2 regions of the Citrobacter freundii ATCC 8090 genome follow, and region 2 is predicted to be linked to the other one. Evidence: predicted binding sites of a transcription regulator. Region 2 holds the regulator's gene; the other holds the start of a gene.
The links. Region 2 encodes PurR, which represses purine synthesis genes. Its sites were predicted from a motif close to CANGCAAACGTTTGCNTG; they were not measured.
Positions count from the first base shown of each region.

Region 1: a site for PurR is predicted at 2,127-2,144, ahead of carA (glutamine-hydrolyzing carbamoyl-phosphate synthase small subunit). Genes of this name have one in related genera too.

Region 1 is NZ_CP049015.1:756,638-761,066, reverse strand. Features, by position in the region: gene carB (carbamoyl-phosphate synthase large subunit) at 1-741, opposite strand, end outside; gene carA (glutamine-hydrolyzing carbamoyl-phosphate synthase small subunit) at 759-1,907, opposite strand; gene dapB (4-hydroxy-tetrahydrodipicolinate reductase) at 2,363-3,184, opposite strand; gene G4551_RS03720 (LacI family DNA-binding transcriptional regulator) at 3,318-4,325, opposite strand.
Region 2 is NZ_CP049015.1:2,284,906-2,289,334, reverse strand. Features, by position in the region: gene sodB (superoxide dismutase [Fe]) at 1-190, shown strand, start outside; gene G4551_RS10990 (MFS transporter) at 230-1,399, opposite strand; gene cydH (cytochrome bd-I accessory subunit CydH) at 1,575-1,664, opposite strand; gene purR (HTH-type transcriptional repressor PurR) at 1,962-2,987, shown strand; gene punR (DNA-binding transcriptional activator PunR) at 2,984-3,916, opposite strand; gene punC (purine nucleoside transporter PunC) at 4,030-4,429, shown strand, end outside.

The DNA of each region.
Region 1 (4,429 bases), 1.5 Mb from region 2:
GGAGTCACCGGTATGGATGCCCATCGCGTCGAAGTTTTCGATGGAGCAGACGATGATGCAGTTGTCGTTTTTATCACGCACCACTTCCATCTCGTACTCTTTCCAGCCAATCAGCGATTCATCAATCAGCAGCTCGTTGGTTGGGGAAAGGTCCAGACCGCGTTCGCAAATCTCTTCGAACTCTTCACGGTTATAAGCGATACCGCCGCCGGTGCCGCCCATGGTGAAGCTCGGTCGGATGATGCACGGGAAGCCCACGTCAGCAGCAACCGCCAGCGCTTCTTCCATGGTGTGAGCGATGCCAGAGCGCGCGGTGTCGAGACCAATTTTCTTCATCGCGATATCAAAGCGACGACGGTCTTCCGCTTTATCAATGGCATCCGCCGTTGCGCCAATCATGGTCACGCCGAATTCAGCCAGTACGCCCTGGCGTTCCAGCTCCAGCGCACAGTTCAGCGCCGTCTGACCGCCCATGGTTGGCAGCACCGCATCCGGGCGCTCTTTCTCAATGATTTTGCGTACCACTTCCCAGTGAATCGGCTCGATGTAGGTGGCATCGGCCATTTCCGGGTCGGTCATGATGGTTGCCGGGTTGGAGTTCACCAGAATAACGCGGTAACCCTCTTCACGCAGGGCTTTACACGCCTGTGCGCCGGAATAGTCAAACTCACACGCCTGACCGATAACAATCGGACCCGCGCCCAGAATCAGGATACTTTTTATGTCTGTACGTTTTGGCATGGCTCTTTTACTCCTGATTATTTCGCGGACTGACGGTATTGCTCAATTAACTCGATAAAGTGGTCGAACAGCGGTGCAGCGTCGTGCGGCCCCGGACTCGCTTCAGGGTGCCCCTGGAAGCTGAATGCCGGTTTGTCGGTACGATGAATCCCCTGCAAAGTGCCGTCGAACAGTGACTTGTGGGTCACGCGCAGGTTGGCAGGCATGGAGGCTTCATCTACAGCAAAACCGTGGTTCTGCGCGGTGATCATCACGGTGTTGTTATCAATATCTTTTACCGGATGGTTGCCGCCGTGGTGGCCAAACTTCATCTTAATGGTCTTCGCACCGCTCGCCAGCGCCAACAGCTGATGGCCGAGGCAGATGCCAAATACCGGAATATCGGTTTCGAGGAATTTCTGAATCGCGGTAATCGCGTAGTCGCACGGCGCCGGGTCGCCAGGGCCGTTGGACAGGAAGATACCGTCCGGATTCATCTTCAGAACGTCTTCTGCTGAGGTTTTCGCCGGTACAACCGTCAGGCGGCAGCCGCGGTCCGCTAACATACGCAGAATGTTACGTTTAGCGCCGAAATCGTAAGCCACAACGTGGAACGGCAGTTCATCGGCAGATTTTGCTTCCGGCAGGTCACCCGCCAGCGTCCAGCTACCCTGCGTCCAGCTATAAGGCTCCGCGGTGGTCACTTCTTTCGCCAGATCCATACCGTTCAGGCCAGGGAAAGCTTTTGCCTTTTCCAGTGCCAGCGCCGCATCCGGGTTATCGCCCGCGATGATGCAGCCGTTCTGTGCGCCCTTTTCACGCAGCAAACGCGTCAGCTTACGAGTATCGATATCAGCAATCGCCACAATGTTATGGCGCTTCAGGTAAGAAGAGAGGTCTTCGGTATCGCGGAAGTTGCTGGCAATCAGCGGCAGGTCGCGGATGACCAGGCCTTGCGCATGTACCTGTGAAGATTCTGCATCGGCTTCATTGGTGCCGACATTACCGATATGAGGATAAGTAAGAGTGACGATTTGGCGGGAATAGGAAGGATCAGTGAGGATTTCTTGATAACCGGTCATTGAAGTATTGAAAACGACTTCCCCAACCGCCGAACCTGTTGCCCCTATGGCCCGACCGTGAAACTGGGTTCCGTCTTCCAGAACCAATAGCGCTGACTTAATCAAAACACCCTCCAGAGAATATTCACTCACTTTATTTGCATATTAATTCATTAACACCTCATGAATCAATGCAAATTTGCTTACCTATGGATTTCTGGCAAACGGCGGCATTCTAGAGATAGCCCACGTAAAAGTCTACCCAAAAGGGTAATTTTTATTATTATTTTGCGCCACTGGGATAAATCACACGATTTAACAGGCAAAAAGATCAGCTAACTTGTGGTGGAAAACGCTTGCGGTAGGCAAAGAGTGTAAAAACAGAATGCGGGAGAGAAAAAAGTGGACCATTTGGTCAAAATTTACATTGAGGTAACATAAAAACCCAACAAAACATATACAAACACTCATTTAAAAGAAAAAATACATTCAAAAGATAAAAATTAAAGGGCAATAAAATATTGCCCCATGCAATCAAATAATTATGATTACAATAACCACATCACGAAGGGTAGTAAAAGCTATAAATTACGTAAATCAAGCACATCTTTCATATCAAAAAGACCATTTGACTTTGATTTTAGCCAAATTGCCGATCTCACCGCACCGTTCGCAAAAGTCATGCGGCTGGACGCTTTATGCGTGATCTCAATACGCTCGCCAATATCAGCAAACATCGCGGTATGCTCACCAACGATATCCCCCGCCCGCACCGTGGCAAAGCCGATCGTGCCCGGTACGCGCTCGCCGGTGTAACCTTCACGCGAATAGACTGCGCAGTCTTTCAGATCTTTATCCAGCGCCCCGGCAATCGCCTCGCCCATCGCCAGCGCAGTGCCTGACGGCGCATCAACTTTATGGCGGTGGTGGGCTTCAATAATCTCAATATCGGTGTAATCGCCCATCACTTTCGCCGCTTTCTCCAGCAGCTTAAGCATAACGTTCACGCCGACGCTAAAGTTCGCGGCGAAAACGATAGCAATCTCCTGCGCGGCATCACGAATAGCCTGTTTACCCGCGTCATCAAAGCCGGTGGTGCCAATCACCATCCCTTTACCGTGCTGGCGGCAAAACGCCAGATGCGTCAGCGTGCCTTCCGGGCGGGTAAAATCGATGAAAACATCGAAATCATCTTTCACCGCTTCAAGGCTACTTTGTACGGTAACGCCCGTTTTCCCGGCTCCCGCTAACTCTCCGGCATCGCTTCCTAATAAGGAGGAACCTTCGCGCTCTAGCGCCGCGCCCAGCTGTACGCCTTCCATGCCGAGAGTGGCCTGAATCAACTGACGCCCCATGCGTCCTCCGGCTCCCGCGATGGCAACGCGGATTTGTGCATCATGCATAGCTATTCTCTTTTGTTAATTTTACGTAAATCGTTTTCAGATTAACCAGCACAACGCTGCGCCGCCAGCCGAAAACGTCGATAATTAGAATTTAATGATAAACAGGCAGAGATATCAGTAAAAGGCATGACGATCAGCTAAAACCACATGATTCTCTGACCACCAGCGCAGGCGGCAGAATAATACGTTTCGGTGGTTCGTCATTTCCCTGAATGCGACTGTAAAGCAGCTCCCCAGCCTTGCGACCAATCTCTTTTGCCGCCACCGACACAGTGGTGAGCGCAGGTTGTACCAGCGCCGCTTCGGTGATGTCGTCGAACCCCACCAGCGCAAAATCGCGCCCTGGTTCACGCCCCATTTTACGTAATGCCTGCATGACCCCAAGCGCCACGATATCCTGATAACAAACGGCAGCGGTAATTTGCGGGAAGCGCAGAAGAAGAGACTCCGCCGCTTTTGCGCCATCAATTTGGCTGGCCTGCGTCGCCACTATCCATTCCGGATTAGGCGATATTCTATGCTCCAGCAACGTGCTGGTGAATCCACCTATACGCTGCGCCCGGCTCCCGGAACTTGGGCTCCCCCCAATAAACGCAATATTCTTGTGCCCCATTTTGACTAAATGGGTGGTGGCCATTTGCGTACCGAGAAAGTTATCGGTGCCCACAAAATCAAAATCAGGATCGCTAAGGGGACGGACCACCATGATGGCGGGAATATTGCGCCGTTTCAGCGCTTCGAAGAAGGATGTCGGCGTTTCACGCGCCGCGCAGAGCACCATGCCGCAGGCATTATTGCGCATCAACGAGTCGACAAATTTTTGCTGCCGTTCTCCTGACTCTTCGCTGTTTGCCAGAAACAGCAGCAGGTCATGCCGCTCCATCTCATGGCTCAGCCCTGCCGTCATCTCACCGTAAAAAGGGTTAGTGATATCGTGTAACAACAATCCGACCTGATTACTGCTCCGGTTACGCAGGTTGGCGGCGGTTTGATTATAAACGTAGCCAGTATCGTCCAGCGCTTTGAGCACGCGGTCACGCGTGGCCTGAGAAATGCGTCCCCGGTTACGCAATACCATTGAAACGGTTGCCGTGGAGACTCCCGCGCGTTCCGCTACCTGCGCCAACGTGACTGTTGTCATGACTTCTCCTGAATTTATTGCAAAGGTTAATCGAATAACCGAAATCTTGTCTTTTTACGTGTGATTCACATCACGCTAACGTGCTTTTCACCGCGCTGGATCCT
Region 2 (4,429 bases):
TGGCAAACTGGCTATCGTCTCCACCTCCAACGCAGGTACTCCGCTGACTACCGACGCGACGCCGCTGATGACCGTTGACGTATGGGAACACGCCTACTACATCGACTATCGCAATGCCCGTCCTGGCTACCTGGAACATTTCTGGGCGCTGGTGAACTGGGAATTTGTTGCGAAGAACTTCGCAGCATAAAAAAGATAACGCAGAAGGGCTTCCTTCTGCGTTTTTGCATTAATTCGCGGTCGTGAAAGCCTCTTCTGGCTGTCTTCTTGCGGAAATAAACACCAGCAGCAGCGCAAGACCCGCCACAATCGCCCCCATCACTGGCACAAAACTGTAGCCTAGGCCGCCTGATATCACCGCCCCACCGGCCGCTGCACCCAGAGCGTTCCCCAGATTAAACGCGCCAATATTGACTGACGATGATATTCCAGGCGCTTCACTGGCAACGCGCATCACACGCATCTGCAACGGTGGAACGACCGCGAACGTCGCCGCGCCCCAGACCACCATACTGATCGCCGCACCCAGCTCATTACGCGCAAGGAAAGGAATGGCCAGCATAATAACCATCAGCAGCAGTAAAAAGCCTTTCAACGTACCGTTGACTGAACGGTCAGCAAACTTGCCACCAAAGTAGTTACCGATCGAGAAACCAATGCCTATCAACACCAGCATCCCGGTAACAAATGCCGGAGTGGCATGAGTGATAGTATGCAGAACTGGCGAGATGTAGGTATAAAGCGTGAACATCGCCCCAGCACCCAGTACAGTAGTCAGTAACGCCGACAACACCTGTGGGCGCATAAGTACCGCCAGTTCGCTGCGAACATCCGGGCGCTCTCCGGCTCCACCCTTGGGTAAGGAGAAGAACAGGCTGACCATAGCAATGACGCCCAGACCCGCAGTGGCCATAAATGACATGCGCCAACCGATGGTTTCACCAAGCCATGTCGCCGCCGGAACGCCACCAATATTGGCGATGGTTAACCCCATAAACATCGTTGCTACGGCGCTGGCCTGCTTATGTTTGGGTACAACACTGGCAGCAACCACTGAACCGAGACCAAAAAAGGCCCCATGGTTAAGACTGGTCAAAATACGCGATAGCATTAGCGTGGTGTAATCCGGCGAGATAGCCGAAAGCACATTACCCAGCGTGAAAATCGCCATCAGGAATATCAAAGCATTACGTCGCGCGCGATGAGACAGCAGCAATGTCATCAGCGGTGCACCTACCATCACACCTACCGCATAGGCGCTGATCAGCATGCCGGCCGCCGGAATCGAGACATCCACACCTTTGGCTATGACGGGCAATAATCCCATTGGCGAAAATTCGGTGGTGCCTATGCCAAACGCTCCGATCGCCAGCGCCAGTAAAGGATAATTGAGTTTCATATTGCGACTCCGTAACGTCGAGCCGTGGCGCGACATAAAATAAGAGTCAAAAGCATGACATTGATCGCAAAATTAATAAAGTTAACAAAATTGCAAAAGACTTTTGCTTATTCGCAAACAATAGAAGAGATAGACGAGCGGAAAGAGTGAGGGAGAGCTAACTCCCTCGGGGAAATCAATGCAGCGCTGCGGTCAGGCCACCCGCGACGATCAAACCCAGAACAATAATGGTAGTCACTAACGAAAATTTCAGATCGGTGCTCATCAAGTTTTCTCCTTTTTATTCCCACACAAAAAGTGATATTGCGCATTTTTACACACTTGAAAGCAAAAATCTCTCACGATTTATATTGATAACTGCTTTTAACTCTTCCCCTTTTCGTTAAGATCAGACAAAATTCCACGCTTACTTGATTAGCGTACCGGCCATTGACCCCTTCCTGACGTTCCGTGTCGTTTTCCCGGCGTGCCGCAACCCTTACGTTGCGCTAAGGGTGTGTAAAGGCAAACGTTTACCTGGAGTATTCTCAGGAGCTTAGGATATGGTCTGGAGTGAGATGTAATGGCAACAATTAAAGATGTAGCGAAGCGAGCAAACGTTTCCACTACAACCGTATCACACGTAATTAACAAGACGCGCTTTGTCGCGGAAGAAACGCGTAATGCTGTCTGGGCAGCGATCAAAGAACTGCACTATTCTCCGAGCGCAGTTGCCCGCAGCCTGAAGGTGAATCACACCAAGTCTATTGGCTTGCTGGCGACCAGCAGCGAAGCGGCCTATTTCGCAGAAATTATCGAAGCCGTGGAGAAAAACTGTTTCCAGAAAGGCTATACGCTGATTCTGGGTAACGCATGGAACAGTCTCGAAAAGCAGCAGGCCTATCTGTCGATGATGGCGCAAAAGCGCGTTGATGGTCTGCTGGTGATGTGTTCTGAGTATCCGGAGTCGCTGCTTTCGATGCTCGAAGAGTATCGCCATATTCCGATGGTCGTCATGGACTGGGGCGAAGCTAAAGCCGACTTTACCGATACGGTCATTGATAACGCCTTCGAAGGCGGTTACATGGCGGGTCGGTATCTGGTAGAACGCGGTCATCGTGAAATTGGCGTGATCCCAGGTCCAATGGAACGTAACACCGGGGCCGGGCGTCTGGCGGGCTTTATGAAAGCGATGGAAGAAGCGCTGATTAAAGTGCCTGATAACTGGATTGTCCAGGGCGATTTCGAGCCTGAGTCCGGCTATCGCGCCATGCAGCAAATTCTGTCGCAGTCGCATCGTCCGACCGCTGTCTTCTGCGGTGGCGATATTATGGCGATGGGTGCGCTGTGCGCCGCTGACGAAATGGGTCTGCGCGTGCCACAGGATGTCTCACTCATCGGCTACGACAACGTGCGCAACGCCCGCTTCTTCACGCCGGCCTTAACGACTATTCACCAGCCGAAGGATTCACTAGGTGAAACGGCCTTCAACATGCTGTTAGACCGTATCGTGAATAAACGTGAAGAGTCACAGTCTATCGAGGTGCATCCACGTCTGGTTGAGCGTCGCTCCGTTGCCGACGGTCCGTTCCGCGATTACCGCCGTTAAGCCTGTTGTGCGGGAGTCTCATCTGGCTCCCGCAGCCATTCCTTGTTCAACGTTTCACTATCCCCTAAATAGTCCAGCAGCCACCTCAATGCCGGTGACGTATCGTTCTGCTGCCATGTCAGACAGCATGCAGCATCAGGAAAGGGGTTCTCCAGTTGCAGCGCAACCCACTTGCCGCTATCGATCCACGGCTTGGCAAAATGCGTCGGTACCATGCCCACGCATAATCCCGCGGACAAACAGGTCGCAGAAGATTCCCAGTCGGGCACGACGACGCGTTTTTGGTTATCCAGCAGCCAGGTAATACGCTTTGGCAGCGTACGGGAGGTATCTTCGCGTACCAGTGACGGCCAGTTGCGCAACGTATCATCACTTAGCGGTCCGGGCATTGACGCCAGTGGATGATGGCTGGCTACCACGCAGCTCCAGCTCAGCATTCCCATATCGCGGAAGGTATAGCGTCCCCCTACCGGAATCGCCTGTGTGGCGCCGATGGCCAGCTCCACGCGTCCATCGGACAGCGCGTCCCATACGCCGTTAAACACTTCCTGAAAAACTAACAACTCCACATCATCAAAGTGACGGTAGAAATCCACGATCATCTGTCGGGTACGATCCGGGCGGACAATGTTATCGACTGCGATCGCCAGCTGCCCGCGCCAGCCGTTGGCAATTTGCTGGCATTGCTGGCGCGTGATCTGCATTTTTTTGATAACAGAGCGACCTTCTTTTAAAAACCATGCCCCGGCAGGCGTTAATTCCACATCCCGATGGCGTCGCTCAAAAAGTGGTACCGCCAGCCACTCTTCCAGTTGGCGCACAGTGTAGCTTACCGCCGAAGGTACACGGTGTAGCTCCTGTGCGGCTGAACTAAAGCTACCGTTACGCGCAACCGCATCAACCACTTCAAGTGAATATTCCGACCACATATTCTGCCTGCAAAAATTTTGAAATCAGTAAGCAAATATTAGCGTTTCACAGCGAGAATTACACTCACTACACTCAGCGGCATTGTTCTATTGCTAAAAAAAGAGAAATAATGATGCAACCTGGGAAAGGGTTTTTAGTCTGGCTAGCGGGCCTTAGCGTGCTCGGCTTTCTGGCAACAGATATGTATCTGCCCGCCTTCGCCGCAATTCAGTCCGATCTGCAAACGCCTGCATCTGCCGTCAGCGCTAGCCTGAGCTTGTTCTTAGCCGGTTTTGCCGTCGCACAACTGCTGTGGGGACCGCTCTCTGACCACTATGGTCGCAAGCCTATTTTGCTGCTGGGTTTATCTATTTTCGCACTGGGCAGTCTGGGCATGCTGTGGGTTGAAAACGCCACAGGCCTGCTGGTACTGCGATTTGTTCAGGCCGTTGGCGTCTGTGCAGCATCGGTTATCTGGCAAGCGCTGGTTACCGACTATTATCCTTCACAAAAAGTAAACCGCATCTTTGCCA